DNA from 3 places in the Oceanobacillus sp. M65 genome. Region 3 is predicted to be linked to each of the others. Evidence: riboswitches for the same ligand, from Rfam matches in the RefSeq annotation. Region 3 holds a riboswitch; each other region holds the start of a gene.
The links. Region 3 has a riboswitch for thiamine pyrophosphate ahead of thiW (energy coupling factor transporter S component ThiW). Riboswitches for the same ligand answer to the same signal wherever they lie in the genome.
Positions count from the first base shown of each region.

Region 1: another riboswitch for thiamine pyrophosphate. It lies ahead of thiT (energy-coupled thiamine transporter ThiT); the one in region 3 lies ahead of thiW (energy coupling factor transporter S component ThiW).
Region 2: another riboswitch for thiamine pyrophosphate. It lies ahead of ACTWPF_RS15770 (ABC transporter substrate-binding protein); the one in region 3 lies ahead of thiW (energy coupling factor transporter S component ThiW).

Region 1 covers NZ_JBQQCJ010000002.1:833,653-844,777, forward strand. The annotation lists gene ACTWPF_RS11855 (dicarboxylate/amino acid:cation symporter) at 1-652, shown strand, start outside; gene ACTWPF_RS11860 (zinc-binding dehydrogenase) at 755-1,732, opposite strand; gene ACTWPF_RS11865 (ArsA family ATPase) at 1,729-2,667, opposite strand; gene ACTWPF_RS11870 (cory-CC-star protein) at 2,688-2,945, opposite strand; gene ACTWPF_RS11875 (carbon starvation CstA family protein) at 3,047-4,780, opposite strand; gene ACTWPF_RS11880 (Glu/Leu/Phe/Val family dehydrogenase) at 5,222-6,601, opposite strand; gene ACTWPF_RS11885 (hypothetical protein) at 6,792-8,213, opposite strand; gene ACTWPF_RS11890 (general stress protein) at 8,326-8,676, shown strand; gene thiT (energy-coupled thiamine transporter ThiT) at 8,819-9,391, opposite strand; TPP riboswitch at 9,490-9,590, opposite strand; gene ACTWPF_RS11900 (M3 family oligoendopeptidase) at 9,647-11,125, opposite strand, start outside.
Region 2 covers NZ_JBQQCJ010000004.1:133,398-144,522, forward strand. The annotation lists gene ACTWPF_RS15760 (YerC/YecD family TrpR-related protein) at 1-243, shown strand, start outside; gene nagZ (beta-N-acetylhexosaminidase) at 343-1,680, shown strand; TPP riboswitch at 1,770-1,879, shown strand; gene ACTWPF_RS15770 (ABC transporter substrate-binding protein) at 1,990-2,985, shown strand; gene ACTWPF_RS15775 (thiamine-binding protein) at 3,010-3,300, shown strand; gene ACTWPF_RS15780 (ABC transporter permease) at 3,345-4,112, shown strand; gene ACTWPF_RS15785 (ABC transporter ATP-binding protein) at 4,109-4,846, shown strand; gene ACTWPF_RS15790 (TatD family hydrolase) at 4,846-5,625, shown strand; gene ACTWPF_RS15795 (heptaprenylglyceryl phosphate synthase) at 5,939-6,616, shown strand; gene pcrA (DNA helicase PcrA) at 6,633-8,852, shown strand; gene ligA (NAD-dependent DNA ligase LigA) at 8,864-10,867, shown strand; gene ACTWPF_RS15810 (CamS family sex pheromone protein) at 10,882-11,125, shown strand, end outside.
Region 3 covers NZ_JBQQCJ010000005.1:145,730-156,854, forward strand. The annotation lists gene thiM (hydroxyethylthiazole kinase) at 1-672, opposite strand, end outside; gene thiD (bifunctional hydroxymethylpyrimidine kinase/phosphomethylpyrimidine kinase) at 823-1,623, opposite strand; gene tenA (thiaminase II) at 1,623-2,309, opposite strand; gene thiW (energy coupling factor transporter S component ThiW) at 2,397-2,891, opposite strand; TPP riboswitch at 2,988-3,101, opposite strand; gene ACTWPF_RS17585 (zinc-dependent alcohol dehydrogenase) at 3,177-4,310, opposite strand; gene ACTWPF_RS17590 (LytTR family transcriptional regulator DNA-binding domain-containing protein) at 4,387-5,451, shown strand; gene ACTWPF_RS17595 (ABC transporter ATP-binding protein) at 5,561-6,409, shown strand; gene ACTWPF_RS17600 (ABC transporter permease) at 6,406-7,116, shown strand; gene ACTWPF_RS17605 (prolyl oligopeptidase family serine peptidase) at 7,269-9,290, opposite strand; tRNA gene ACTWPF_RS17610 (tRNA-Ala) at 9,466-9,538, opposite strand; gene ACTWPF_RS17615 (5'-nucleotidase C-terminal domain-containing protein) at 9,772-11,125, shown strand, end outside.

The DNA.
Region 1 (11,125 bases), on a different contig from region 3:
ATTGGGTGCATATTTCGCTTCTTTGATTGGAGAGTTTGGTGCTGATTTAATTGGGGATTACGCAAAAGCAGTGATCGTTTATTATCCAGTAGCAGTACTGTACTTTGCGATTGGCTTTACTCTATACGCATTTATAGCTGGTGGGAAGCTTGGAGTAATCCGTTTTTGGAAAAACATCCTCTCCCCTGCAGCAACGTCTCTAGGAACAGGCAGCAGTATTGCTTCCCTTCCTGTTAACCTACAGGCAGCGAAACGAATTGGTGTACCAAAAGATGTAAGGGAAACGATCTTACCTTTAGGCGCCACCATTCATATGGATGGTTCCTGCCTCTCTGCTATGTTAAAGATTGCTTTTGTATTTGGTGTCTTTAACATGGACTTTAGTGGTTGGGATACATTTTTAACGGCGATCGGCATTTGTCTGCTGTCCGGGATCGTAATGAGTGGGATTCCAGGAGGCGGATTTATGGGTGAAATGATGATCATTAGCTTGTACGGACTGCCGTTGGAAGCATTGCCAATTATTTCGGCAATTGGAGTAGTAGTTGACCCACCGGCAACGATGGTAAATGTTACTGGTGATACTGTCTCCAGTATGCTTGTTACAAGGCAGATAGAAGGTAAAGATTGGATAAAACAAGCTGAGGTATAAACAAAAAACAAGACCTATCTTATAACCAAAAGAAAGAGAATCATATCGTAGCACTAGTTGGCTACTCATGATTCTCTTTCTTTTTTCATATAATACTTCCTTCTATAGGTTTATGGCTATCTTGCCGAATTGTTTATTAACCTCAAGATATTCAAATGCCTCTTGCATATTGTCTATTGCAAATGTCTTGTCGACGATAGGATGCATATTAAAGTTTTTCATATGATCCAAGAGCGCTCTCAATTCCTGTCTACTTCCCATTGTAGAGCCAAACAGCTGGTATTGCCCATAGAAAAAGGAACGAAGATCGAAGTCGATGGTATCCTCTGTCGTGGCACCAAAAATAACCATGCGTCCACCTTTTTTTAATACATCCAAAGAACGTTTAAAGGTAGCGCGCCCCACACTATCAATCACGAGATCAACTGTTTCGTTCTCTAATTGTTTTACCCAATCTTCGCTATCAAGCAAGACAACATCTGCTCCTAATGATTTTGCTTTTTCAAGCTTTTCTTCGCTTCTTGACGTAACAATTACCCGTGCTCCAACGTTTTTAGCGAATGAAATAAGATAAGTAGACACACCACTTCCAGCACCTGGAATAAATACAGTTTCCCCTTCTTTAATCTGACCTTTTGTAAACAATGCTCTATATCCTGTAAGGGCTGATAAAGCGAGAACTCCTGCTTCCTCCCAAGATAAATGAGATGGTTTTTGTTCCACTTGTTCACTGGATATAACCATTTTTTCGGCGAAGGTTCCATGGTCAGGCATACCTAAGATATCAAATTCTGCTGGTGGAGCATCACTATTCTCATACCAACGCAAACCAGGATTGATGATAACTTCGTCACCTTCTTTAACATTTTGAACTCCTTCGCCAATTGATTCGATTATACCCGCTCCATCTGAGCCAAGAATCAATGCTTCTTTATCCTCTCCGCGCCGATTTGGAATGTAAAGATCACGTCTGTTTAAACCAGCCACTTTTAGGGCCACCAAAACCTGTCCTTCCCCTGCGGTTGGTGTTTCCATATCCTTTACTTTTAACTCGCCATATTCATGTACAAATGCTTTCAATTGCTTTTTCCCCTTTCCACGTATGTACTAAATTTCGATAATTGTGCCTTCGTAATAATATCCTCTGTAAACAATGGGACAAACATAAGGTGTTGGCTCTGAAATTCTTGCTTTATTTTTGAAATGTATTGTTTCTCATGTTTCCTGCGTTTTTCATAAAATGTCCCTTCCACTTCGTTAGGTAATAGTTTATTTACCACTAAGGTATTCACAGAGAGTTGATACTTTTCTAGTAACTCTATCGCCTTTTTTGTTTCAAGTATAGGAAGTTTTTCTGGATTTAATACAAAAATGAATTCCGTCTTTCTTGGGTTTAGCAATATTTCCCTTGCCTGATAGAACCGCTCCTGCCTTGCTTTAAGCACCTCGTATATAGGATCATCTACCGGTTCACCGTCATGTAATAATCTGGAATAATTTTCATTCGTTTTTTGTCTCTTTTGTAGCAGACCATCAATCCATACACCCATCAACTCAGGAAGAGAAAGCAGGCGAATGGTATGTCCTGTTGGAGCAGTATCAAAAACTATTTTATCAAAATTCGCCCTCTCTTCCAAAATAATTGAAATTAATTTTTCAAATAAGGCTGCTTCCTCCGCTCCTGGTGAAGCCTTAGCGGTATCAAGCTGACGATTCACCTCATCTATCATTCCTACATGTACGATACCCTTAATCGTTGATTTCACACGTTGAATGTAAGAGGATGCCTCATAATCAGGGTCAATTTCGATTGCTGTTAAGAATTTGGAAAGGCGTTTCATGGCTCCACCTATTTTCTGATCAAATATATCACCTGTATTATGGGCCGGGTCTGTTGATACAAGTAATGTTCTGATACCTTTTTCAGCAAAACTCCAAGCTAAGGCAGCAGCTGTCGTGGACTTCCCCACTCCTCCTTTTCCACCAATAAAGATGATCTCCTTTTCTGTGTTCATATAGCACCTCCTATTCTATTTTAACAACAACGAATCCCTGATAAGGGGGAGTTTTCCATGCCCATGCGCAAGTGCCAATCATGAAACTTCTCTATTATGTGTGGATAAAGTTCTAGCGTATAGTAAAACACTGGGTTAGGGATGCCAATCATTTCAGAGTATAGTAGTAGCAGAAAAAGATCTTCTTCCTTTCTTAGTTCTCTGGCAATTTCCTGCCGATGCGGTGTACTAAGCACTTCCTCATAAAATGCAATTGCTTTCTTTAGCTTGCCTAGCATTCTATCCCCTCCCTTTAGTATGAAGTTCTATGCTTAATTGCTATGGTGAAATACAAAAAGGAGCTAACTAGCTCCTTTTTGTCATCACACTCAGTTGCTAATTATTCATCTTCTGTTGAATTGATAATCGGTTTTGTTAACACATTAAAGGCCGTTAGGATAATCCAGACAGCAAACACAAAAATAATAGCGCCGAGTACGAACAATAGTGTGTTTGCGTCATTTCCTGCCCATGACCATTCAAACACCACCTGCTGGAACATTGCGTATAGCGTCATAAACATAAGGAAAATCATAGGTATTAACACCACTGCATAGTTTCTCCCTTGCCTCCTGAGCCATACGGCTATTAACATCAAGCTGATGCCTGCTAGTAACTGGTTAGCTGTACCAAATAAAGGCCATAGCTGATAACCACCAGACCCAAACCCTTTCGGCCCTTCTGGCAATAGTACAAGAGCAGCACTAGACACAACAGCTACCGTTGTAGCAACATGCTTTTTGGTTAACGCTGGAACTTTGTATTCTACACCAAGCTCAGAAATAATGTAGCGCATTAATCGTACAGAAGTATCGAGCGTGGTTGCAGCAAAGCTTACAACAATGATCGATACAATGGTTGTAGCAATATCTGCCGGTAACCCGACTCCCGAGGCTAAGTTTGCGGCGCCTTCAATAAACACTCCCAATCCTGCACCATTTGCATCTGTAAAACTGGCATAAGTAGCAAAGAAATCATCTTTATTCGCAAAAAATGTAGCCACCGCAATAATCGAAATAAGTGCAAGAATTCCTTCTCCAACTGCACCAAAATAGCCAACAAAGCGTGCATCTGTTTCTTTATTTAATTGTTTAGAAGAAGTGCCAGAGGAAACCAATCCATGAAAACCAGAGATCGCACCACAGGCTATTGTAATAAATAATAATGGAAGCAATGATTTGTCAGGATTTGCGTTTGTGACAGGAGCCGTCATTTCTGGATTCAAAAATATTAATCCAAGATATAAGATTCCAAGACCTACAACAAGCTGGTGTGAATTAATAAAGTCTCTTGGTTGCAAGAGTTTCCAAACCGGTAGTGTTGAGGCAATGTATACATAGACCATTAAGATGACAATCCAGATGAGAAATGCTGAAGAAGTGGCACCAAGTCCAAACAGTCCACTTGCCCCCTCTCCGCCAAAGTATTTAACCAAGTCAATTTGTAAGAAACCTACTTTGCTAGCCAATATAGCCGTGGCATACATAACACCAAGCGCCAAAAGAGATGGAATGAGCATCCGTTTATTCCGTTTGAATACTGCATATCCAATCCAAATAGCTAATGGAATTTGAATAAACACTGGTAGAACACTAGCCGGATAGGAGATAAATAGATTTGAAATCACCCAGGCAAAAACTGCGTTTACCATTAATACTAGAATTAATATGATAAACAAAAATAATATCTTGGCACGCTGTCCAACTAGTCTGTGTGCTAATGTTCCAACAGACTGGCCCTTATTCCGCACAGAGAGAACTAATGTACCGAAGTCATGGACCCCTGCAGCAAAAACGGTCCCTAGTATCACCCATAAAAACGCTGGAAGCCAGCCCCAATAGACAGCGATTGCTGGTCCTAGTATGGGAGCAGCCCCCGCAACAGAGGTGAAATGATGCCCCCATAAGACGAACTTATTTGTAGGAACAAAATCCACCCCGTCCTTATAACGGTGTGCAGGTGTTACATAATTCGGATCGAGCCTGAAGATTTTTTCTGCTACAAACTTGGAATAATATCTGTAGCCAAGAGCAAAAATGACCATACCAATAAGTGCAACTAAAATACCTGACATACCTTATTCCTCCTATACTAAGTAGTTAACACACCTTCGAAAAGAATATATGGACGTGTTTCTTTAATCCATATGTGAAAGCGCTTTGATTTAGTATGGTTTTATATGGCTTTTTAGAATATTTCAGTGCTCAAATGGTAGTTTATGGGATTTGCAAAACGTAGAAGATTTATCTGTTGTTAATGCAGATTACAAATCTATTGTCGTAGGGTTAAAAGTAGACAACAAAGAAATTTTTACTTCTATGAAATTCCGAAAATGAGGAAAGAAGAATTTTAAACAAAAAAGCCGGACAATAACTTGAATTATCTACGATAAAATTCGAGTTTGTCCGGCGATTACATTTTTATAGATATCTGAAACACCATTCAGCGGAAGAAAATACTTCCATTTGACATAGCGTTCTTTGCTAATGAGAACATATGGCCCAGCGTAATAACTTTAGTAAAGCTTTCCTTGTTTAAATAAGATTGTGGAGAGTTTCATTACAGAGTGGATGTAACAATTTTGCCTTAGTGGAAACGCGTCTCCAAAATACTGCGGATACACTGTTTCAAAGGTGTGTTGCATTTTATCATATAATTTCTCGTAAACTTGCTCTTCACTATAAAATTGCGTTTCTCTCCCTTGTAGCCACTCAAAATAGGAAACGATAACACCACCAGCATTTGCCAAAATATCCGGGATAACAACTACCCCTTTTTCACTGAGATAGCTGTCGGCTTCCCCTGTAATTGGCGCATTCGCTCCCTCAACAATAATCTTTGCTTTCATTTGCTTCATATTTTCCTGGTGGATTTGCCCACCAAGTGCAGCCAATACTAATATGTCTGTATCCATTGTAAGCAAGTCGTCCCTATCGCAAATAGTGGCTTTCACATTGGCCTCTTCCAGGCTTTCTTTATCTATTGGAAGATCACCATTATTCGATTTTGTATACTTTATCAATTCTGGAATATCTAGCCCATCAGCATTATGCAATGTCACGTTTCTATCACTGACAGCTACTACTTTATTGTTCAAAAAGTTACACTTATTTGCTTCAGCTGCTACGACAGATCCAACATTTCCGAAACCTTGTATAGCAATTTTAAGGGACTTGTCTTTATGATCAAGGACAGTTTTAGCAAAAATATTATCCCGTTCGTTTAACCATTTATACTTATCTTTTGTAAAATCATGTAGCATATAGCGAAGGGAGAAATAGACTCCCTTTCCCGTCGCCTGTCTTCTCCCCAAAGAGCCACCGTTTACAACACTTTTACCAGTAAAACTACCTCTATACTTCATACCTGGATGGATGCTCTTGTATTCTCCCATCATCCAGTCCATTTCCCGTTCTCCTGATCCGACGTCAGGCGCCGGTATATCTTTTTCCGGACCAATGATCTGACTGAAATATTGGACATATTTTCTACAGATTTGATTTAGTTCTTTCACCTTAAATTTTCTTGGATCAATTACCACTCCGCCCTTCCCTCCTCCAAAGGGAACTTCATGCAAGGCGTTTTTTAACGTCATTAAGGCAGCAAGGTTACTTACTTCTTCTTCCTCAACAGACTCATGAAAACGAATACCTCCTTTATAAGGTCCTATAATATTATTATGTTGGACACGAAATGCCGGTATCCGAGTCACTTTGCCATCCTCTAACGCGATTCTAAGGAATGATTTATGAATATGATTAGGGGTGGACAAGATAGAGGTGAGAGAAGTAAATGCTTTTTTTCTTGTTTCTCCAGAAATTTCTGGTAAAAATGATTGATCATCAAGCAATGCATCTAGAGATTGTTCGATGATAGTAGAAGTATTGCTTCCCATTTTAGTTCCTCCTGACTAAGATTTGCCAAATGAGGTATAGATCAGCCACCTGCAGGGGGCATGCCAGAAACCGATAGCAGTGCTGCCTTTTGGTTTATGCTCCTTCACCTAAGTAATTGGCGACTGATACAAGCCCCACTTTTTTACGATTCTAACAAATCCAGCCTCAAAGGACCATGAAAACGGTTTATCACCAAAGAAAAATAGCGAAAAGTGTTGCTGCTAGAAGACCAATTATGACTGGAATAAAATTTTTGCGAACGAGCTCCATTACAGAAATACCACAAAAACCTGCGATTGCAATAAGCGATGACCAGGCTACAATTGTTCCTCCCCCCGTCCAAATAGACCCCATTTGCCCAATAGCTGCTAATGTAGCAGCATCAATTGAACCGTTTTCCAACGATGCAGCTAAGGCGCCTGTGAGCGGTAGACCGGAGAATCCCGAACCATCCAAACCTGTAATAATCCCAATGATTAAGATACTTAGCGCAGCAAGAAGGGCATTTTCAGGTAAAAAAGTCTGGCTAGTTTGCACAAGGTCAAACAGAAACGCTGGTTGACTCTCCTCCATTCCTAAAATACTTCCTGAGAAGTCCGAGCTTCCTAGAAAAAAGAAACCAGCAATTGGTATAACTGGGCCCATTGCCTTAAAGGCAAACACAAAACCATCCGTTATATGTGTTGTTATATAATCAAGGGAATGCTGTTTACCAAAGGCTACAGTTGAGAGTAGTAAAAGAATGACTGCTACTCCACCGACAAAGGCAGCTCCATCTCCCCCTTCAAGTCCACTCATTCTTCCAGATAGCAGTTTTTCATATACCATATAAATAACAACACCTAACAGTGTTAGTGGTACAACCACTGCAAATATTTTACTCCACGCGGTTAAATTTTTCGTATGTGCCTTATTCGTCGTCTCTTTTACGGATTGCATTTGCTCCAATTCTAATTCAATTAATGGATCATTTCTATGACGTATTGTTTTCCGGTACAACAAGTAAGCTAACGCAATGGCGATGACACCAGCAATGACAGACAATACAAGGGCACGATCAGCCACTATAGCTGTCTCAATCCCGGCCGCTGTAGCTGATAAGCTTGGTGCTACCTGTACAATATAATCCGACGATAATGCCATTCCTTGACCAGCAAGCGCAATGGCAACTGCTGCCATCATAACCGGCAAACCCGCTCTAATAGCCGCTGGTACTAGCAATGCGCAAATTAATGGGACAGCAGGAGTTGGCCAGAAAAATAATGATATGACATACGTGATAACTGCTAGGACAAAAAAGGAAATATGCCCATTTATCATCATTTTTTGGATGGGTTGGATCATTCGTTTATCTGCACCTAAATCACGTAATGAATGTAAAAGCGCAAGCATGAATGTGATGATTAGGAAAATACTAAACAGTTCCTGTGCAGCAATTAGGTTCGCATTAAAAATGGCTTTAAAGCCTGCTACAAGGTTTCCATTGTACACCCACGCTACAATGAACGTTCCGAGTAATGTTGGTAATACAACCCCTTTTCGAAAAATCATCGTTCCAATAATCAATAAAGTAAACAGTCCATATATCCAATGAGAAATGGTAAGTTCCATCCTACATCTTCCTCTCAATAATGGTTGTATAGCCTATGCATTAAGGGAATGTTTAGTTCTTTGGTTACCGGGAATATAAAAACCATAGAACATTATTAGGAGGTAGAAAAAGATGAAACCATTTATCAAAGAATATACAAATGACGAAGTATTAAAAACAGATGTGAGTATTTTAAAAGACAAAGGGATTAACAAAGATGATGTTTATGTATTGTCCCACGATGACGACCGTACGAAACGAATTGCTGGAAGTGTTGATGCCAACACAATCGGCATAAAGGAAATGGATTTTGGGAACGCAGTCGGAAACTTATTTAATAGTAAAGGTGACGAGCTGCGCTCGAAACTTCAGGAGGTAGGTTTCTCTCAAGCAGAAGCTGAAAATTATGAAGAGGATATGGACGAAGGAAAAGTATTACTAATTGTAACAAACAACGAAAATGCAGCTAGCTACTTAATGTAGTCTTATTACAAAGTCGTTTGTCTTAAGGCTAAAAAACGAGCATGCCAACCAATAATCTAGTTGGCATGCTCGTTTTGTATGTGGTAAAGAAGGTAGTCTCCCTTAATAAGAGAGACCACCCACATGTGAGCGGAATACTTTCTTAATTCGTATTCATTAATGTCCTTGGCTGTTTGTGAAATAAGAAAAAGACAAGTATAGCACTAAGCAGGAAAGCAGGCAGCATGTAAGAGCCATTATATAATAAGGAATACAGCCATACTGGTTGCCCTTCTATTGCTGACTCAAAAAATGTAACTCCTGCAATATAATGTGCACCAAAGCGTAGGATTGATCCTAGAAACACTCCTGCCACTATATATCCCAAATACTTCTTAGTTTGCCCTTTTTGCAGAGCTTGTTGAATTTTTTTAGAAAACATACCTGCAAACCCTAATACAGTAAATGCTACAGCATAGTCAAAAAATCCTTGAAGTGGGTATAATACATAAGCAGTACCTACGGCAATTTGTAACATGCCCCAAAGAAAGCCTGCCAATAAGCCTCCCTTAACTCCCCAACGAAAAGCCACAATAAAAATAGGAATCATAGCAAAGGATATTGATCCTCCTTGGGCCCATATCTTAAATGATAAAAATGGAATAATATCCAACAAAAGTGCAAAGGCAGCAAATATGGCTACCTCAACTAAAAATAATGTGCGTTTTCTATTCATTTCTCTCTCCCCTTTTTAAAGCGAATTTTAAACAAACAAAAAAAGCAATGCCAAGGGGAAGACTTCCTGATGGGAATCCGCTCACATTGCTTTTATTCCATCAAAAAAGCCACCATCCCTACGTTAGTACTAACTAACAGGTTCAAAGGGTAAGAACATCACTGTTCACTCTCAGCCATTGGCTCCCCCTGTAGGCTTTTCAAACTATGCTTTTTTTATTAATTTCATTGTAACCCACATTCTGTAGGCTTACAACTATTGTGTAAGCTCGATAAATTCCTCAACATCCTTCACACATAATTGAATAGCTGCTTCCCAGAAATCAGGTTTCGTTAAGTCGACATTCATATGCTTCATGGCAAGATCCTCCACATTCATTCTACCAGTGTCACGTAGCAACGAAATGTATGCATCCTCAAAGTTTTCCCCTTGTTCTTTGGCGGCAGCATAAATTCCAAGGCTGAATAAATACCCAAAGGTGTACGGGAAGTTATAGAATGGAACACCCGTAATATGGAAATGTAGTTTAGAAGACCAGAAATTAGGATCATATTCATCCAGTGCATCCTGATAAGCTTCCTTCTGGGCCTCTACCATGATCTCATTCAGGCGGTTAACCGATACAAGCCCTTCTTTTCTTTCTTCATAAAAACGGTTCTCAAAGATAAAACGTGCATGTATATTCATGAAGAATGCTACACTACGTTGAATTTTATCTTCAAGCAGTCCGATTTTCTCTTCTTTATTTTGTGCATTTTTAACCGAAGCATCTGCTACAATCATTTCAGCGAACGTGGAAGCTGTCTCCGCAACATTCATCGCATAACGCTGATTTAACCCATTCACATCATTCATAACATGCTGGTGATAGGCATGGCCTAGTTCATGAGCCAAAGTAGCAATATTTGAAGACGTCCCAGAGAATGTCATAAAGATTCTAGTTTGCTCACTATCAGGGAAGCTTGTACAGAACCCACCAGGTCGCTTGCCAGCACGGTCTTCTGCCTCAATCCAGCGTTTGTCAAAGGCCATTTGAGCAAAGTCGGCCATTTTGGGACTGAATTTACCGAAATGGTCTACAATAAACTTACTGGCCTCAGTATAGCTCGATTTTTTCACAGTATTTGTTAATGGTGCTCCAATATCATACATCCTCATTTTTTCTAGCCCAAGAAGGTCTGCTTTTTTCTCTAAATATTTAACAAAGTGCTTTTTATTATTCGAAATAGCTGTCCACATTGCGTCAAGTGTTTCCTGCTTCATTCGGTTAATTGCAAGTGGCTCCTTAAGAACACTCTTCCAATTACGATGCTTATAAGTTTGCAGTCGGAATCCAGCTAAATGGTTTAATGTCTGACCAAAAAGGGCAGATTGTTCCTTCCATGCCTCCCCCAGCTTATCAAAAACAGCCTTTCTTACTTTACGATCTGGATGACCTAATTTATTAGATGCCTGCCCGACAGATAGAGACTTCACTTTATTATCTTCTTCTACTTCCACTGTCATTTTTCCAACGATTGTATCATACATTTGACTCCAGCCGTGATAACCATCAACTCCAAGATCATTGATTAGCACTTCCTGTTCAACAGATAGAAGCTCCTTTGCCTGTTCTCTGTATTCGTTAAGGACAAAGGAAAGCTCCGCTAAACCATCATGCTGAAGTAATGTAACCCATGTGGTATCTTCTATGGCAACTAGCTTTTGTACGAACTTCGACATGATGGCATCTAA
Region 2 (11,125 bases), on a different contig from region 3:
ACACTAAAGGACCGGGAAGAATGCTACCGCTTTTTTGATGATATTGCGACAATGTCAGAGATCCATGCCATCTCCCAACGGCTACAAGTGGCAAAAATGCTAAGTGAAGGCCGTACCTACACGGTGATTGAACAGGAAACCAATGCTTCAACTGCAACCATATCGCGTGTGCGTAGATGTATTAATTATGGTAGCGAAGGATACAAGATGGTCTTAGGCCGACTTACAGATGAAGAGAAGTAGTAAACAAAGAGATGCTGGGTCATAGCCCGGCATCTCTTTGCTTATACTAAAGAATATAAAAACAAGAAGGCAACATATCGCTATACATGGGAGGACATCATGGGAATAAAAAATATTAAATGGAAAGCGATAGGAGTTTGTTTAGCTCTGATTTTCTTCACCGCGTTGGTGGGGTGTTCCCAGAATACAGACAACAGCGTGGAGCAAGAAATACAACAAAGGCAAGACAATAAAGGTGATGGGAATGAAGACGAAGGCAAAAGCAGTGCCCAAGATAATCCTACAGAAGAAGACGAAAAGGACTCCGAAGAATCCTCTGTAGATATGAAAGAAGCAGTTCAAGAAAAGATTTCTTCTATGACAATTAAAGAAAAAGTTGGCCAGATGCTTATGATTGGGTTTGAAGGTACCCAAGTGAATGATCAAACGAGGAATTTCATACAAGAAAATCATATCGGTGGAGTCATTTTGTTTGAAAGGAATATAACCGACTCAAAACAATTATTAAATTTGAACAGGGAACTAAAGGAATTGAACGCCGATTCTCAGGATATCCCTCTTTTTATTTCTGTAGATGAAGAAGGTGGGGTCGTATCAAGAATGCCTCCCAAAATAGTAAATTTACCAGACAGTAAGAAGATTGGTGATCTTAATAATACAGAGCTTGCATACCAAGTTGGGGAAGCGATTGGAGAAAGGGTAAACGCATTCGGGTTTAATGTAACAATGGCCCCTGTAATGGATGTTAATAGTAACCCAGATAACCCTATTATCGGAAAGAGAGCATTTGGTGATAACAAGGAGATTGTTTCGAAGATGGGCGTTGAAGAGATGAAAGGTATCCAATCAAAAGGCATCATTCCTGTCATCAAACATTTTCCAGGCCACGGGGATACAGATGTGGATTCCCACTTGGGCTTACCTGTAGTGCATAATAGTTTGGAAAGCATCCGAGAAATGGAATTGGTGCCATTCCAAAAAGCTATTGATCACCAAGCTGATATGACGATGGTTGCACATATACTGTTACCCGAGATAGATAATGAAGATCCCGCTTCTTTATCTAAAAATGTGGTCACCACTATGTTAAGAGAAGAATTGGGATTTGACGGAGTAACCATAACCGATGATTTGACAATGGGGGCCATTTTAGAAAACTATGATATAGGTGATGCTACCGTAAAAGCGGTTCAAGCGGGAAATGATATTGTTTTAGTATGCCATGGTGATGAAAATAAATTGAAAGCTGTTCATAGCTTAACCAAGGCTGTGGAAAGTGGAGCTATTAAGGAAGAAAGAATCGATGAGAGTGTGAAGAGAATTTTACACCTAAAAGAAAAATACAACCTTTCCAGTACTTCTCCAAGCAATATAGAGCTGGATAAAATCAATCAGTCATCAGAAAAAATAATTCGTAAGCTTGAAGAAAATGAATAGTATTTTAAGGTAAAACCATCTAGACTTAACTTGTATTTTGTGGCAATCTATGGCAGAGTAAGAATGTAATGTTGTTAATTGAATAGTACGTTTCGATGTAGGGGGACCAGTGTTGCTGGTTGAGATCATATCCGTAAGATATAGACCCTTGGAACCTGATCTGGCTTAAACCAGCGTAGGGAACATATAGAAGTGAATGTGACGATATATGCGCCTGGGTGAGCCCTGAGCGCATTTTTTGTGCATGAAAACAATATGTTCCTCCAAACAACAGCATTATGTGTCATAACAAAAAAGGAGGAAAGAAGAATGAAAAAGCTTTTACTTAGTATGGTTGTTTTGTTCAACTTGATCATTGCAGGTTGTAATCAAGAGGCAACAGGTAATGATCAAGAGGACAGCAGTTTAAAGAAAGTGACAATGGTGCTCGATTGGACACCGAATACGAACCACACAGGATTATATGTTGCCCAAGCAGAAGGGTATTTTGAAGAAGAAGGGTTGGATGTAGAGATCACCTTGCCAGGTGAATCAGGGGCAGACCAGGTGGTGGCATCCGGAAAGGCTGAATTTGGGATAGGAGCACAAGAAGCTGTGACCGAAGCGCGTATCCAGGACATCCCAATTGTTTCACTTGCTGCAATTATTCAGCATAATACATCGGGTTTTGCTTCCCCTGCGGATAAAGAAATTACGTCGCCTGCTGATTACGCCGGAAAAACATATGGTGGCTGGGGTGCACCTGTAGAGAAGGCAGTAATTGATTCATTAATGAAGCAGGAAGATGCCAGCGTAGAGGATGTCAATATTATAAACATGGGAAATACCGACTTTTTCACGGCTGTCGAAAGAGATGTTGATTTTGCCTGGATCTATTATGGATGGACTGGAGTGGAAGCAGAGTTACGCGATGTTGATTTGAATATGCAATATTTAACCGATTATAGTGACAAGCTAGATTACTATACTCCTGTTATCACCACGAATGAAAGTCTGATAGAATCCGATCCAGAAACAATCCAAGCATTTATGAAAGCAGTGACGAAGGGGTATGAGTATGCAATCGACAACCCTGATAAAGCAGCTGATATTTTAATAGAGGCAGTGCCTGACTTAGACCCAGAATTGGTAAAAGCAAGTCAGGAATGGATCTCCCCGAAATATCAAGATGATGCTAACCAGTGGGGAGAGCAGGACGAGAAGGTTTGGCAGAATTACGGAGATTGGATGTATGAGAATGGACTATTGGAAAAAGAACTAGATGCCAGCAGTGCATATACAAATGAATTTTTACCAGAAAAATAGAATTGAATTGGAGTGTGAGGAATAATGGCAAATGCGTTAGTAAGTATACAAATTGTCCCAAAAACTAAAAACGGTGAAGATAGTATTCCATATGTTGATGCGGCTATTGATGTAATTGAACAGTCAGGAGTTAAGTATCAGGTGAATCCGCTAGAGACCACAATGGAAGGGGAACTGACAGCGTTATTTTCCATCATCGAAAAAATGAATGAAAAAATGGCCAGCCTTGGATGTCCGAGCATAATTTCTCAAGTGAAGGTTTATTACAAGCCGGATGGAGCATCAATGGACGTGTTAACGGAAAAATACCGTTAAGAATGGAGGTGGAGGGTACTGCTTCTGGCAGTACCCTGATGATTATGAAAAAAATTGTGGAACAAGGATGGCGTCCTGTGTTGGTCGTTATCCTTTTACTTATTTTGTGGGAAGCTAGCAGTCGTTTGTTTGCTATTCCTGCTTGGTTACTGCCATCACCATTGACCATTATGGAAGAAGGGTTAAGCAGCTGGTCTAATTATGCACATCATCTTGTCTCAACCACAAAGCTATCAATAGTAGGATTTGTAATTGGTACAAGTATAGGATTGCTTATTGCTGTCTTATTACATTTGATGCCTCGTGTACGGCAGGCGTTTTATCCATTGCTTATCCTATCCCAGAATATCCCGATCATTGTGCTAGCGCCATTGTTAATTATATGGTTTGGGTTTGGCGTCCTACCAAAATTATTTATCATTACCCTTGTTTGTTTCTTCCCGGTTGCGGTAGCGGCCTTGGATGGATTCCGCCAAACGAATGCTGAGATGAAGCATTATATGTACATGGCAGGCGCATCAAAACGGCAGGTTTTTTCGAAGCTAGAATTGCCACATGCGTTGCCAACTGTATTTTCTGGTTTAAAAATATCTGCTACATACAGTGTGATGGGAGCGGTCATTTCCGAATGGTTAGGTGCCAACCAGGGCATCGGAGTATATATGACATTGGCACAGGCCTCTTTTAGAACAGACCGGGTATTTGTAGCGATATTTTTCATCATGTTGTTATGTTTGCTATTTTTTAGTTTCATTATTGCATTGGAAAGGTTTTGCATTAAAGGACGAGCCGGACAGGAGGCGAAATCATGAGTGAACTTAAGGTAAGCGAGGTATCCAAGTCATTTGGGGAGAAAAAAGTTCTTCAGTCTGTTTCCTTTTCTGTAAAAGAAGGTGAATTTGTTTCCTTGCTCGGGCCTTCTGGTAGTGGGAAAAGTACGCTGTTTCATTTAATTGGCGGCTTATATACACCAGATGAAGGCGACTTTTATTTAGGTGGAGAAAAAATTAACGGAAAGCGTGGGAAAATCAGTTATACACCACAAAGCTCTTCTTTGTTTCCATGGCGTACAGTGCTCGATAATGTCGTTCTCGGTGAAGAGTTACATGCAAAGCCTAATAAAGAAAGAGCAAGCGCCATGCTGGAGAGGGCAGGTCTTGCAGATTATGTGAATGCCTACCCCCATCAGTTGTCAGGTGGGATGCGACAGCGCGCTGCTTTTGTAAGATCCTTGCTCAGTCCGCAGCCTTTCATTTGTCTGGACGAACCATTTTCTGCCTTAGATGAATTTACAAGACTCGACATGCAAAAATGGCTGCTGTCCATTTGGGAAGAAAACCGTAAATCTGTTTTATTTGTTACACACAATATAGAGGAAGCCATTTACTTATCTGATCGAGTATTAGTGTTATCCAGCAATCCCGCCACAGTGAAGCGGGAGTTTACAATTCCTTTCGAGCGCCCCCGTCGAGAAGAGCTCGTTCTGACGGAAGAATTTTTGAATTGGAAAAAACAAATTTACCATGAGTTGCGGAGTGAAGCATAATGCGAGCTGTTATCGATGCTCATATTCATTTGGACATGTATACCAAACAAGAGCAGCAAAGGATATTGCAAGATTTAGATGATGCGAATGTGGAGGCGCTGATTTGTGTGTCGAACCACTTGCAGTCTGCTCAAAGGCTATTAGAGATAGGGAAAGAGGACGTGCGGGTAAAGCCGGCCATAGGTTACCATCCCGAGCAAGAACTGCCAACGGAGGAAGAACAGGCCGCACTATGGGAATTAATCGATCAAGAACAACATAGATTCATGGCAATCGGCGAGGTTGGCTTACCGTATTATATGCGAAAAGAGAATCCTGCATTAGACCTGAGCGCGTACGTTGATCTTTTGGAGCGGTTTATCAGAAAAGCCGCCCAACTTAATAAGCCTATTGTGCTGCACGCTGTGTATGAGGATGCACCTGTTGTTTGTGATCTACTAGAAAAATATCAGGTGAAAAAGGCGAACTTTCACTGGTTTAAAGGAGATAAGCAGACAGTAGAGCGAATGATTAAAAATGGCTATTATATTTCCATAACGCCTGATTGCATGTATGAATCGGAAATCCAGCAATTGATTTCTGCTTATCCATTAGAGCAAATAATGGTGGAGACGGACGGGCCATGGCCGTTTGAAGGAGAATTTCAAGGCAGGCCTACACATCCTCACATGCTGCATCGCATCGTTGAAAAAATAGCCTATTTAAAAAAGATCGATGAAGGGCAAGTTTATAGCCAGTTATATAGGAATACAAAAGAATTTTATAACCTCATAGATTAGAGTGAAGTGTGAGGGCCACGCGTGGCGTTTTCATAAAGTCGCGTGTCGCTCTCGCAAAGTCGCGTTCTGCTCTTGTGAAGTCGCGTGTCGCCTTCGTAAAGAGGCGCAGCTCCCATCAAAACAGACGCACCAATCCAGCAAAGAGACGCAGCTCCCACCAAAACAGACGCAACACCCATCCAAAACCCAGCTCCATCGCCACCCACGACACCTTCTAAAAAATTTCACCCTTATCCCTAAATTCCGCTAGGTTTTTTTGGTATAATAAAGTAATGGATTAAGTTAATGGAGGATTAACAATTTGTATACTACAATGAACGAATGGAAACATATATTTAAACTCGACCCTGCCAAGGAAATCTCGGATGAACATTTAGAAATGATTTGTGAATCAGGAACGGACGCTGTGATTGTTGGTGGAACAGATGACATCACATTGGACGGGGTACTTGATTTGCTTGCCCGTGTCCGCAGATATACTGTCCCATGTATTTTAGAAATATCCTCAATGGACGCGATCACCCCAGGATTTGATTATTACTATATCCCTATGGTTCTGAATTCAAAAGAGAAGAAGTGGATGATGGATATCCAGCATCAGGCGATTAAAGAGTTTGTCGACATGATGGAATATAGTGAGATTTTGTTTGAAGGATATTGCATTTTGAATGAGGAAGCCAAGGCTTTCACCCATACAAACAGTTACTTGCCGGATGAAGAAGATGTCATTGCATATGCATATATGGCGGAAAAAGTCTTCCACTTACCGGTTTTTTATATGGAGTACAGCGGCAAATATGGTGACCCCGAGCTTGTGAAAAAAGTGAAGCAACAGCTTGATGAAACAAAGCTTTTTTACGGTGGAGGAATTGAGACGGTGCAACAGGCACGAGATATGAAAGAGAATGCTGATGTGATTATTGTCGGCAATATTATATATACAGACATTAAAAAAGCAATAAAAACAGTAAAAGCGATAAAAGATAATTGAGTTAGGCGGTGGAAGTATGAGTCAGACGATGGATGACTTATTAAAAGGATTAAATAAAGAACAGCAAGAGGCAGTGAAACATACAGAAGGTCCCTTGCTAATCATGGCAGGTGCGGGGAGTGGTAAAACCCGCGTGCTTACACATCGAATTGCTTACCTACTTGGTGAGAAAGAAGTAGCAGCTCGCAATGTGCTTGCGATTACCTTTACGAACAAAGCTTCAAGAGAGATGAAGGATCGTGTCCGCAAACTAGTTGGCCCGGAAAGTGAGTATATGTGGGTATCCACATTCCACTCTATGTGTGTACGTATTCTTCGCAGAGACATCGATCGGATCGGCTATAACCGTAATTTTAGTATTTTGGACAGTGGGGACCAGCTATCTGTAATCAAACAGATTCTAAAAAACCTGAACATTGATCCAAAGAAATTTGACCCTCGCGCGATGCTGGGACAAATTAGTGCAGCTAAGAACGAACTAATAACTGCAGCTGAATACAATAAGAATGTCGGTAATTTCTTTGATCGACAAGTCGGACAAATTTATGAATCATATGAAAAAATATTGAAAAAGAATCAATCTCTAGATTTTGATGACTTGATCATGCAGACGATTCATTTATTCAAACGTGTGCCTGAAGTCTTGGAATATTATCAACGCAGATTTCAATACATTCATGTCGATGAGTACCAGGATACAAACCATGCCCAATATTTTCTTGTTAAACAACTTGCGAGTCGTTTCCAAAACCTGTGTGTAGTGGGGGATTCCGATCAGTCAATTTATCGCTGGCGTGGTGCAGATATTTCGAACATTTTATCCTTTGAAAAAGACTATCCAACATCACGGACCATTTTCTTAGAGCAAAATTACCGTTCGACTAAATCAATTTTATCTGCTGCTAATAAAGTGATTGAAAACAACTCTGGCCGAAAACCAAAGAATCTTTGGACGGAAAATCCAGACGGGAAAAACATACACTACTTCCAAGGGGCAACAGAGCAGGAAGAAGCACTATTTATTACTGATAAAATTCAAGAGCTGACCCGCCGTGAAGGTTTCTCTCCGGGAGATGTGGCAATTTTATATCGTACTAATGCACAGTCTCGTGCGGTCGAGGATACGTTAATGAAATCCAATATTTCCTATCAAATGGTCGGGGGAACAAAGTTCTACGAGCGAAAAGAAATTAAAGATATGGTCGCCTATTTGCGCCTTATTACAAATCCTGATGATGATTTGAGCTTTGAGCGGGTAGTAAATGTACCGAAGCGGGGTATTGGAAAAACATCTATCGACCGTTTGCGTGAGCACGCTGCTACGCATGATATCTCCTTTAACGAAGCGGTAAAAGAGGTAGATTTCACCGGTGTTTCAAAGAAGGCAGCCAATGCTTTAGCGCAGTTTGGCCAGCTCATCCAATCGCTTTCCCAACAACAGGAGTTTCTAACGGCTACAGATATGGTTGAAGCAGTCCTCGAACGGACAGGCTATGAAGAAATGCTGAAAAACGAGCGTACCATCGAGTCACAAAGCCGTCTGGAAAACTTAGAAGAATTTATGACAGTAACAAAAGATTTTGAAGCAACCGCAGAAGATAAAACATTGGTCGCGTTTCTTACAGATCTTGCTCTAATTGCAGATATTGATCGTGTTGATGAGGAAGATCCGGATAATGAGGAAAAGATAACCTTAATGACCTTGCATGCGGCCAAAGGATTAGAATTCCCTGTCGTCTTCTTGATAGGGATGGAGGAAAATGTCTTCCCACATAGTCGTTCCATGTTTGATAACGATGAGATGGAAGAAGAGCGCAGACTCGCCTATGTAGGGATTACGAGAGCTGAACAGCAGCTTTATCTGACACATGCAAAAATGCGTACCTTATATGGTCGTACGAACATGAACCCGATTAGCCGTTTCATTGGTGAAATACCGGAAGAATTAATTGAAGGCATTGAACAAGCGAAGTCGTCTATGTTTGGTAGCCCTCTCGGCCAACCAAAAGATAAACCTGCACCATTAAAACGGAAAGCAGAGCGCATGCAGAAAACAACGGGTGCAGAAAGCGAAACATGGGGACCAGGAGACAAAGCAAATCACAAAAAATGGGGGACTGGGACTGTCGTTAAAGTTCAAGGTGAAGGAGAAGCAATGGAACTGGATATTGCTTTTCCTGCACCAACTGGAATTAAGCGAGTTCTAGCTAAATTTGCCCCAATCACGAAACAATAGGAGGTGCTTGGATGGATCAACAGCAAGCACAGAAAGAAATCGAAGCATTACGAGAAGTATTAAATCAATATGGTTATGAGTATTATGTGTTAGATAAACCGAGTGTTCCAGATGTGGAGTATGATCAAAAACTCCAGGAATTACGCAAACTAGAAGAAGAATTTCCTGAATTTGTTACCCAGGATTCGCCTACTCAAAGGGTAGGCGGAGAACCACTGGAAGCTTTTCAAAAGGTAGAACATAAAGTGCCGATGCTCAGCCTAGGAAATGCATTTAATGAACAGGATTTGCGCGATTTTGCTAAGAGAGCAGCGCAAGGAACAGATGAGCCTGTTAGCTTTGTCTGTGAACTGAAAATTGATGGGCTCGCCATTTCCCTTACTTATGAGAATGGAAAATTCATCCTTGGCTCTACGCGCGGAGATGGGTCAATAGGTGAAAATATCACCAGCAATTTAAGAACGATCCGGAGCATTCCTTTAACGATAAAGGAAAAAGAAAATCTGGAAGTACGTGGAGAAGCCTATATGCCCCATAAATCATTCCTAGCATTGAATGAAGCAAGGGAAGAGAAAGAGGAAGAGCCATTCGCCAACCCACGCAATGCGGCAGCAGGATCACTAAGACAATTAGACCCCAAAATTGCTGCTAAGCGTAACCTTGATATCTTTTTGTATGGTGTTGGGGAGTGGAATAACAGTAACCTGACAAGTCATAGTGATAGACTCGAAGCGCTAAGCAAACTTGGATTTAAAACAAATCCTGAATGGAGAAAATGCGAAACCATCGAAGAAGTGCTCGAGTATGTTGAATACTGGACAAACGAACGTCCCAATTTGAGTTATGAAATAGACGGGATTGTCGTGAAGGTTGATAATCTTGATCAGCAAGAAGAGCTTGGTTATACAGCAAAAAGCCCTCGATGGGCCATTGCATATAAATTCCCGGCAGAAGAAGCTGTAACGAGATTAACAGACATAGAATTGAGTGTAGGACGAACAGGTGTGGTAACACCTACTGCCATCCTGGAGGCTGTAAAAGTAGCTGGTACTACTGTGAAAAGAGCTTCCTTGCATAACGAAGACCTGATCCGTGAACAGGATATTCGTATAGGAGATACGGTGGTTATTAAAAAAGCTGGCGATATTATTCCCAAAGTAGTGCGTGTACTTACTGAAAAACGTACAGGTGATGAAGAAGAATTTCACATGCCAACAGAATGTCCAGCATGTGGAAGTGAGTTAGTGCGACTGGAAGAGGAAGTGGCCTTGCGCTGCATTAACCCAAATTGCCCGGCTCAACTGAAGGAAGGGCTCATTCATTTTGTTTCTCGCAATGCGATGAACATTGATGGACTTGGAGAAAAGGTAATCATCCAGCTTTTCCAAGAAAACTTAGTAAAAACCATCGCGGATATCTACCGCTTAAAACGTGAAGCATTGCTTGAACTCGAACGAATGGGCGAGAAGTCTGCTGACAATTTGCTTCAGGCAATTGAGGTATCAAAGGATAATTCACTTGAAAAGCTATTATTTGGTCTTGGGATACGATTTGTTGGTTCTAAAGCAGCCAAAACGCTTGCTACAGAATTTGAAACAATGAAGAATATTCAACAAGCAAGCTATGAAGATTTGATTGCTGTTGACGAAATCGGCGATAAAATGGCTGATTCGATCGTTCAATATTTCCAAGAGGAAAAGGTAATTATTCTAGTCGACGAGCTTCGAGAGCTTGGTATTAATATGGAGTATAACGGGCCGAAACGTCCAGAGGCAGATGAAGATTCGATATTTGCAGGAAAAACGATCGTTCTTACTGGGAAAATGGAAAAATTCACACGGACGGAAGCAAAAGAACGGATTGAGGCAAAAGGCGGATCTGTGACAGGAAGTGTTAGTAAAAAAACAGATATTCTGATCGCCGGTGAAGATGCTGGGTCGAAGTATGACAAAGCACAGAAGCTTGGCATCACGATATGGGATGAGCAGGAATTAGAGACTGCTCTTGAGAAATAGGGGAGTGTAATGAAATGAAGAAATGGAGCATATGTCTGCTGGGCGCACTTCTACTTATTACGGCATGTTCACCGGATACCAATGAAGAAGTCGTGCAAGAAGAGGATACGCAACAAGAAACATCGATTGTACCGAGCTACCAGCTTTCAGATGAAAACTATAAAATGATACTTCCATATGAGCCTAGCAAGGCAAGGGGCGTTATTGTAAACCAGGTAGCAAACCGTATGGATATTGATGAAATGGAAGAAGGATTGC
Region 3 (11,125 bases):
CTCAGCGGCATGCCCATAAAAGGAAACGGCGGTTAGCAGACTATCTTTCGCAGCGTCCCCCGAAGATAAACAAGCCGTAATAATAGAACCAAGCAAGCAACCTGCTCCAGTTATTTTTCCTAGTAAAGGATGACCAGAATCATTTGTGTATAGATTGCCATCTGTATAGATGAAATCTGTTTTTCCAGTGATAATAGCTGAAGTTTGAAAGGTTTCTGCTACACTTTGGACAACTTCATTTGCATCACCATCTCCCACAGAATCCACTCCTCTCGCTTCCCAGGGGGTACTTACAAGATGAGCCAGTTCTCCTGCATTGCCTTTAATAGCAGTGAATTGGATTTCATCTGTAAGTTGCTTTACCGCATCCTTACGAAAATCAGTTGCAGCCACACCAACTGGGTCGAGTACAACAGGTATTCCTTTTCTATTTGCAGAAATTCCCGCTCTTATCATGGCGGGCAGTTCCTCAGGCGTCAATGTTCCAATATTGATTAATACCCCATCAGCTGCTGAGGCCATTTCGGCGGCTTCTTTCTCCGCTTTAGCCATCACGGGAGCTCCGCCGAATGCCAGCAGTCCATTTGCTGTGAAATTCATCACGACTTGGTTTGTTAAATGATGGATAAGTGGATTGTTTCTCCTTACGTCTTTGATTAGATCAGCATTCATTGCTTATCTTTCCTCCTTTATCCCGGTGCAACAGTCCGTAAGACTCCCACTTCAAACAGTGATATTTAAGAGGGAGTAAACGGACGCTAACACCCCGATTCGTTCAACTAACAATCAGTGGGGAAGATAAACCTCCCACTGATTGAAGGTTCACTTTATCCTTGTCGCCCAATGGTTCGTCGGACCATTTCCAGCCCCAATTGGAAAGGAATAGCGTATTGCTTCCGTAACAAATTTCTTCGCATGCAAAACAGCTTCATAAAGCGATAAACCTTTACTTAAGTTAGCGGTTATTGCTGCAGAATAGGTGCACCCTGTGCCATGTGTATTCTTTGTGTTAATGCGTTCCTCCGAAAACGTATATATGCGATGGCCATCATAAAGGAAATCTACTGCTCTTCCCTGAAGATGTCCGCCCTTAATAAGTGCTGCGCCAGCTCCCAGTTCATCAACTATATAAGCAGCAGCTTCCTTCATATCTTCTGTTGACTCTATTTGTCTTCCCGTAATAAATTCCGTTTCTGGAAGGTTGGGGGTAACAATGGTTGTCAGTGGAAGCAGCTCCTTTTTTAGAAAATGGCGTGCTTCTTCAACAATGAGAGGATCGCCACTTGTTGCTACCATTACAGGGTCCATGACATAAGCAACTTCCTTCTTGGTTTTAGTTATATACCTCGCAATAACTTCCATCATGGGCTCATTTGCAATCATTCCCGTTTTGAGGGCATGCACCGGCATATCGGAAAGCACAGATTCGAGTTGTTGCTCAATAAATTCAACTGGAAGGTGATGCACATCCTGCACACCTGTTGTGTTTTGGGCTACGACTGATGTCACAACAGACATCCCGTAGGTTTGTAATTCCTGAAAGGTTTTTAAATCAGCTTGAATGCCAGCACCCCCGCTTGGATCTGTTCCAGCGATCGTTAGCGCACAAGGTATTTGTTTCATTAGCGATTCCCCTTTTTAGCTGATGGCCATTCTTCGCACGTGTAAGCCATCTCCCAAAATTTCAACTCCAACTGGCAACTTATGCGGAAGGCTTCTTTCATTTTTTCCTGTTCTTCAAGTGAACTTTGGTTAGCAAATCGATCTAGACGAGTGCGTAATTCATTCGTTGTGTGCTCGATTTCTTCTCCAGTATAAAAGGTTATCCAATCGTAAAAGGGATGACTTTCATCAGGTTGATATTGTTCTACTAATTTCTTGCCAATTTCTAGATATGTCCATGGGCAGGGAAGTAAAGCCCCGATAATCTCACCAGACGAACCCATTTGAGCATGGTACATCATATGTTTAATATAATGGTCGGCAGTAGGCGGAAGTGAATGCCCTTGTAATGCTTCATATTCTACGCCAATATGCTCACAGAAATTTCGATGTGGATGAATTTCATCGTGAAGTACAAATTTAATCTGATCGAAGAAATAAGCGATATCTTCCCGATCTTGTGATTTTGAAAGGGCAATTCCATAAATTTGCATAAACGCATTCAAGTATTCATAATCCGCTTTAATATAATGGGCGAGCGCTTCCTTTGAGATGTCACCTTTTCCGACACCTTGTACAAATGGATGCGCGAAAATCATCTGAAATAGATCATTGTTTTCTTGTCTTAACTGTTCTGAAAAGTTCATAGTTAATGCCTCCTTTTAATGTAGATAACCATTTACTGGACGTTAAACCTTTTCTCTAATTCCATAGATTCGAAGGTGAATAAAAGACTAAGTGCCTTGTATTCTAGTAATTGAACGTTCGTTTAAACGGGAAACGATAAATAGACCAATGAAGGCGCCTGTAACACTGCTGACGAGAAAGGATGGCATGAAGAAAAGTGCTCCAACAGGATTTCCTAGCAGAATAGTTGAGATAGGTACAGCGCACAGAGAACCCAAAACTCCTGTTCCAATCATCTCTCCAAGGGTTGCCCAACGCTTTTTGCCAAGCTTTTGATACAGAATGCCTGCAAGAAGAGCACCTATCATTCCGCCTGGAAATGCTAGCAATGTTCCAAGGCCAAGTAAGTTCCGCACTAATCCGATCATAAAAGCAATCCCAACTGCTGGCACAGGGCCTAGTATAACTGCTGCAATGACGTTAACTGCATGCTGAACTGGGTAGGCTTTGGCAATGCCAGCAGGAAACCAAAGTAGTTGGGAGCCAAGAGTTCCAATGGCAACAAACACTGCCATGGTGGTAATCATTTGTGTCTTTTTCACGATAACCTCCTTTCTTTAGACTAACCTGATGGCAATAATAAAAAGCCAGGTCACAAGGGGACCTGGCTTCGGTAATTTGAAATAGGATAGACGTAACTTGTACGTCCACTACTTCCCTCCGCTGGTATTAACCAGATCAGGTTCATAAGAGTCGGTAGCTCATGTGCTAACCTCTCAGCCCGCCATAATCGGGCCCCCCTAGTAGTCTTCTTCGTATGAAATTATTGATCAGCAACAATGCCGATACTTATAGACTAACAAACTATTTAGCATTTGTCATGGGTATTATGGTTTGAAAATCACTTTAATACTTCCATCTTCTTTCTTGTCAAACATGTCATATGCTTTATCCGCCTCATCTAAGGACATTCTGTGTGTAATAAGGTCGGTAGGATCAACTTTTTTCTGCTCCACCATATCATAAAGCTTTGGCATCATATGGATGATCGGAGCCTGCCCCATCGTCAGGGCGACGTTTCGGGTAAAGAAATCACCTAATGGGAAACTATTGGCATCTGATCCATATACACCCGTCAATTGGACAGTACCAAACTTTCGTACAGCTTTTGATGCTGTTATGATCGGACTGATTGTTCCAAATTGGTTATCCATTTCCGAACCAAATTCTGTTTTTGGTGGCACGGTTCCGTCCATCCCGACGCAATCAATCACTACATCTGCTCCACCTTTTGTTTCTTCATGAAGCAGTTCACCAACTTTTTCATGCTCCTTAAAGTTAAATGTTTCTACATTATTGGTTTGAGCAGCATGGTCAAGTCGGTAATCCATCTGGTCAACGGATATTACGCGTTTTGCTCCCTTTAACCATGCAAACTTTTGAGCCATCAACCCAACTGGGCCTGAACCTAGAATGATAACAGTATCGCCTTCTTGTACCCCGCCATTTTCCACACTCCAATATGCGGTTGGAATGACGTCGGATAATAATAACACCTGTTCATCACTCAATTCGCTCGACTCTGGCACTTTAAAAGAGGTAAAGTCAGCGTATGGCACACGGAGGTATTCTGCCTGTCCTCCTGGATAGCCACCATTTTGTTCGGTGAAACCAAATAGCCCACCAACTTCACCATGTGGGTTGGATTCATCACATTGGCTTTCCATTTGGTTTTTACAGAAGAAACATTCACCACACCCTATATTAAAAGGAATGACCACTCGATCCCCTTTTTTCAAGCTTTTCACTTCTGAACCAACTTCTTCTACAATCCCCATTGGCTCATGCCCAACCACATAGTCGGTTTCCGGCTCTATTCCTCCATGATACAGATGAAGGTCTGATCCACATATGCCGCTTGCTGTGATGCGTACAATCACATCGCTATTTTCTTGAATCGTTGGATCATCCACTTGTTTTCCTACCATTGCTTCTTTGCCTTGAAATGTTACAGCTTTCATTCCGCCACATCCTTTAGTATAAGTTATAGAGAATATTTCCGTAATTTAGTACTATTAAACAAGAGGTTAATAATTTTTGGATCAGGAAGTGATGGAGATGACAGAAGGGTTGATATTCAGCGATTTAGAAAAACAGACAAAGGACAATATACTTTTTCCAAATTTTGACCTTACCTTAGCTCAGGGAGAGATTGTTGCCATATACTCGACGTTAAATGTACGGAAAATGCTTCTTGATCTTCTAAGAGGTAAGGCTGTACCTTCTAAAGGAAAAATTTCTGTTCACGGAAAAACATTGGAAGAAGACAAGAAGGCATATATGTCTGCTATAAATATTTGTTTTTATGAAGAAGGGTTATATGAAAGATTAAAAGTAGAGGATTATTTTTCCCTCTTTATCAAGCTTTACACCTCTGGTTATCGTATGGAAGAACTTCTATTGGATACCCAACTTCAGGATAAAAGAAGGGCCAGGATCCGAAGTTTAACAGATTCAGAAAAAAGAAGAGTACATTTTGGCACAATGATCATACGAAATCCAGATGTGTTTATTTTTGAAGAGCCAGATTTGAATGTAGACATGGAAACGAGAAGGGGTTTTGTAAACCTAGTAAAGAAGCTGCAGAAAAAACGAAAAGCCAGTTTAATTCTGACAGGTAATCTGGAAAGTGCGTTGACCGTAGCTGACCAGGTGTTTCGATTGGACGATAATGGTCTCCATGTTGTGCAAGTTGCGGAAGAAGAAAGCAAAAAAGAAGAAGTACTTACAGAAGAAAAAGATGGCGACGATATTAAGCCATTTCAATTTAATAAAATTCCGACCAAAGTAAATGAAAAAATTGTGTTATTCGATCCACAAGAGATTGACTATGTAGAAAGCAATGATGGGCAATCCAATATTTATATTAAAGGTGAATCATTTCCTAGCCTGTTCACATTAAATGAGCTAGAAAGCCGGCTACAACATGTTGGTTTTTTCCGTTGCCACCGTTCTTACATTGTCAATCTACAAAAGGTACGTGAAGTGATCACATGGACGAGAAATAGCTACAGTCTCATTTTAGATGATAAAGCAAAATCCTCCATTCCGCTTTCTAAAACAAAAATGGCCCAATTAAAGGAGATGTTGGGACTGAAATAAGCTCCATTCACCCCCTTATTTGCTCTTTTCACGGTGAAAGTGCTGATTTCATGCGGTTTTCCTTCTATAGTTGACTTATAGAAAACATCACCATCTGGGAGGAAAACAAATGGAAAACATTATCGAAGTGACATCTCTTGCGAAGATATTTGGCAATCAAACAGCTTTAGAGGATGTCCATTTTTCAGTCAAAAAAGGAGAAACATTTGGTTTTCTTGGACCAAGCGGTTCAGGAAAAACCACCACAATAAAAATTTTAACAGGGCAACTTTCGCACACCTCAGGGGAGGCATCTGTTTTTGGGAAGCCAGCAGCCACCTTAAATAAGCCCCAAGATCGTAAAAGGTTTGGTGTCATTACAGATAACAGTGGACTGTACCAACGACTCTCCATTGAAGATAATTTAAAGCTTTACTGTCAGCTATATGATGTTCCGTCCACTCGCATCTCAGAAGTGCTTGAGATGGTCAGTCTGTCAGAAGAAAGAAAAAAGAATGTTGCTAAACTATCAAAAGGAATGATTCAGCGTGTGACATTAGCTAGAGCTTTGCTTCATGAGCCTGAGCTGTTATTTCTGGATGAACCAACCTCTGCGTTGGATCCGGCTAACTCTAAGCATATTCATCAAGGACTTCGCGAATTAAACCGAAAAGGGACGACCATTTTTCTGACAACCCATGACATGAGTGAGGCAGAGAGCCTTTGTGATCGCGTTGCCTTTCTTAACAAAGGTAGGATACAGCTTCTAGATGAACCAAAAGCACTGCGCAGACAATTCGCGGAAAACACCGTTTTACTAGAATTACAAGATGGAAGTAACATCACGCTTCCCGGCGGACAAGAGGGAGCAAAAGAAATTTATGAACGGTTGGCATCCGGAAAGGTCGTTTCCATTCATTCAAATGAACCAACATTAGGAGATATTTTTGTGGAAGTTACAGGGAGGGAATTAGTATGACGTTTTCAATAAAGCGAATGTATGCCATTTTTCAAAAGGATGTAAGGGACTTAACCAAAAATATGTTTATTACAACCACGATGCTTATGCCGCTATTGCTGGCACTTTTCTACGGTAGAATGGACGAAGTAACGATTGATATGCACTATTTAATTATTAACTTGAGTTTTGCGGCAGTAGGGGTTTTTGTTCAGAGTGCCATCATTGCAGAGGAAAAGGAAAAAAACACGTTGCGTGGATTAATGCTCTCACCAGCTACATTACCAGAGATTCTGGGCGGGAAAAGTCTGGTTACATTTGTTATAACAGTGTTAACAGTTATAGTTTGTGCCTATTTAACAGGGTATGAACCAGCCAATTACTTGATAGTCGGGGGAGCAATTCTAATCTCTTGCTTCTTCTATATAGCGTTAGGAACCTTAATGGGGCTCCTGACAAAATCTGTTGTGGAAGCATCTGTCGTGACATTACCTGTTATGTTTATATTTTCTTTTGGCTCTTTATTTCTTACGCTAATTGAGGAGTATCCAATTCTTACCTTTATTGAATATTTGCCAAACGTTCAACTGGTCGAACTAGCAACAGAAGTAGAAGCAGGAGCTATGTTTGCCGACTTATGGAGCAATTTTGCCATCATTCTAGCCTGGATTGTAGTAGCAAGTCTCTTAACAGTTGTCGTTTATAAGAAAAAGGAAATGGATGCTTAATGAATGTAATGCTTTAACATGCGAAGCAGTGCGGGGTGTAACCTAGTCTTTACTCTCGTGCTTGATATCACGAATTCTTATAAAAACACCGAAAAATCATCAGATTTATTTCGAAATCGTGATGATTTTTCGGTGTTTTGGTGTACATGGCTCTATTTTAGTTCTTTATCTAAAAATGCGTAGAAGTCGACCCATTCTTCAATAATTTTGGATGTTGGTTTTCCAAGTCCGTGTCCTGCTTTGGATTCTAAGCGGAGGACAATAGTAGAATCCACATGCGCTTTTTCCTTTAATGTTGCAGCAAATTTTTTCGCATGGGCTGGCACAACCCTGTCATCACTTTCCGCTGTTGCGATTAACACTGGTGGATATGTTACTCCCGCTTCTACATTATGGAGTGGGGAATAAGCATAGAGAAATGGGAAGTGTTCAGCGTTGTCAGCACTACCATACTCTGGAATCCAGTAGCGACCTATGGTGAACTTATGGTAACGTAGCATGTCAATTACAGGAACACGACAAATGACTGCACCAAACAAATCTGGGCGTTGTACCATACACGCAGCAACAAGCAGGCCACCATTTGATCCCCCCATAATCGATAACTTTTCTTTACGGGTATAATTATTGGTAATTAGCCATTCTCCTGCCGCGATGAAGTCATCGAAGACATTTTGTTTGTTCTCTAGCATTCCAGCTTTATGCCATGCTTCCCCGTACTCTGTCCCGCCACGAAGGTTGGCAACAGCATAAACGCCACCTTTTTCTAGCCAGCGGAGAACAGCTGGGTTAAATGATGGAGTCATACTAACATTAAAGCCGCCATACCCATAAAGCAAAACGGGATTTTGACCATTGAGCTCAAGATCTTTACGATAGGTGAGAAACATAGGCACTTTCGTTCCGTCTTTAGATGGGTAAAAGACTTGAACTGTTTTAAATGGGTCTGTATCTACAGTCATTTCGGACTCTGCTATCACTTCTAATTCATTACTGCCCACATTGTATGAATAAATTGTCGTTGGGTTTAAGAAGGAAGTAAGACCAAAGTATATAATGCCTTCCTCTTTGTTTCGCGTAATATCAGTGAGTGAACCTAGTATCGGTAACTCAATTTCATGCTTGTACACCCCATCTCTACTGAAAAGATGAAGTTGATGATGAGCATCCTTCTGGACTGCGACTACTAGGGTTTCGTTTAACGCTACTACATATTCTAGAACGCCTTGCTGCTCGGGAATGACTTCTTTCCAGTTCTCTTTTTGAGGGGCATTTATATCAATGGCCACGACCCTTCCCATTGGTGCCAATTGGTTCGTTTGAAAATAGAATAGGCTTCCTTCGTTTGTGATATAGCTGTACTCGGCATCTTGCTGATCTAACAATTTAATAAAAGCATCCTCAGAATTAATTGGTTTAATATAGATTCTATTCTCTGTGGCAGTACCTTCGTTTACGTATAAACCAATATATTTCTTATCATCGCTAATAAATGCAGAAAACATTAGTTCCTTATCTTCTGGCTGTTCATGTACAAGGATGTCGTCTTGTTGTTTAGTCCCTAGCTTATGGAAATATACAGTGTTGAAATTACTCTCATCCTCTGGTTCTACTGACCCCGGCTCTGGGAATCGACTGTAGTAAAATCCACTATCATCAGGAGACCAGACAATGCTTGAGAACTTCACATGCTGAATGTGGTCTTGCAGATTTTCATTGTTTGCTACATCAATAGCACGTATTTCTTGCCAGTCACTTCCATGAGTTGAAGTAGCATAGCTTATATATTGCCCTGAGTAACTGATGGCATAATTGGTCATTGCCACTGTACCATCCTCGCTCAAGCCATTCGGATCAATAACGATGGATTCCTGTCCATTTTTCTCTTTATATAAAACAGCTTGATTTTGTAACCCTTCATTACGTTGATAAAAGAGGGTTCCTTTTACTTTTTTTGGCACAGAATGCTTTGTGTAGTGAAACAACGCCTCTAGTTTTTCTTTGTCAGTATGCTGACTAGTTGCTGTGGAAAAGTAATCCGCACACTCTTTTCCAAGTTGGTTGCTCCATTCAATCGAGTCAGTTGAATCAGGATTCTCTAGCCAACGGTATGGATCACTTACCTTTGTTCCATGAAAATCTTCCACGATACTATCTTTTTTTAGCTGCTTCATCTGTAGATCCCCCTCTTGTTCTTATCTAGCTACATTCGACAAAAAAGACGGGAATCCTCCCTACCGTAATTTATCTCCGTTCACCTTTTGAAACATTACTTGTTATTTTCTACACGTGCCAAAGCATAGAAAAAAGGCCAGCAGAATTTCGGCTGACCTTTTACCTTTTCTATTATGGAGCATAGCGGGCTCGAACCGCTGACCTCTTCGCTGCCAGCGAAGCGCTCTCCCAGCTGAGCTAATGCCCCGGACAAGTAAATATTATACTTTGTCCTAACTTATTTTTCAAGTATTAAAAATAAGTCATATCACAGGGGATATGTTTTGATTGGTTACATAGAACTGTTTTTTGTTATTTATAGTTCGATAGTTCTGAATTTACATAAACTTAACTAAAATGCGATAGATTATTACAAAGTGTTATGCCATATTAGAAATGTGTCAACTTATGGCATAATACTATATTTACTGGAGGGTCCTCATGCAAAATCTGTTTAGGAAAAAGTCTTTCTCTGTTTTTCTCATTTTCACGTTAATTTTTACAAATTTTGTACCGGTTATTAACGTTGCGGCAGCAGAGACAATCACAGATGATTTACTTATTTCAGAGTACGTAGAAGGTAGTTCTAATAATAAAGCTATTGAACTCTATAACGGTACAGGCGATGATGTTAATCTAGCGAACTATCAGCTTGCATTGTATAGTAATGGCAACGAAGAGGCTAACAGTACATTAGATTTAGAAGGAACGTTAGCAAATGGCGACGTTTATGTGATAGCACATAATAGTGCTGTAGCTGAAATTAGAGAAGTAGCAGATATCACTTCCTCTGTAACAGGCTTCAACGGGAATGATGCCATAGTACTTTCAAAAAGTGAGGAACAGATTGATATAGTTGGTGAAATTGGCAACGATGAAGAGTTCGGTGCGGATATGACGCTAGTACGTAATCAATCTATTACATCACCATCTACTATATTTAATATGGAGGAATGGGAAAGATATGAACAAGACACTTTCTCTTCATTAGGAAGCCACATTGGAGGTGGAGAAAGTCCTGAAGAGCCACCAACAGATCCAGAAGACCCGCCAACAGACCCTGAAGTTCCACAAACAGTTTCCGTTGCAGATGCTAGAGGATTAAGTGATGGAACGCGGGTGGAAGTAGAAGGAGTTATTACAGTAAATTCTAATTCCGTTAGTAATGGCAACCAGTTTACTACATACATTCAAGATGAAACAGGCGGAATCAACATATTTAAATACGAACAAGGCGATTTAGAAGAATTAGAAAAAGGAACAAGAGTTAAAGTAATCGGGGAATTAGATACTTTTAACGGATTAAAGGAAGTAATACCAGATACAATTGATATCATTGCAGAAGGACAAGCAGTACCTAATGCACAGTCGCTTTCCATAAAAGAGCTTCAGGGTGATGCTGCAGAGGCTTTTGAAGGGGAACTTGTTGAAGTGAATGGTTATATCTCATCCATACCAGGTTCTCCAGCGGGTGGCGGGTACAATATTTCGTTTATAGACAAGGATTTGAATTCAACTACATTGCGCGTAATGGAGAATGCGTTAGATGTTTCGCAGATAGAAGAAGGCAAATGGTATGACGTTACTGCGATTGTGAGTCAATACAATAGCTACCAGCTTATCCCAACAGAACAAGATGATTTCGTATTAGCGGAGAACCAGCCTGAGCCTCCTTCTGCAGCTGGAGAGTATGAGGCAACAGTAGATTATGTTACGGATGGAGATACAATTCGTATTAATGAGACGGTTCTTGGTGGGGACAGAGTGCGATTTTTAAACATGGATACACCAGAAA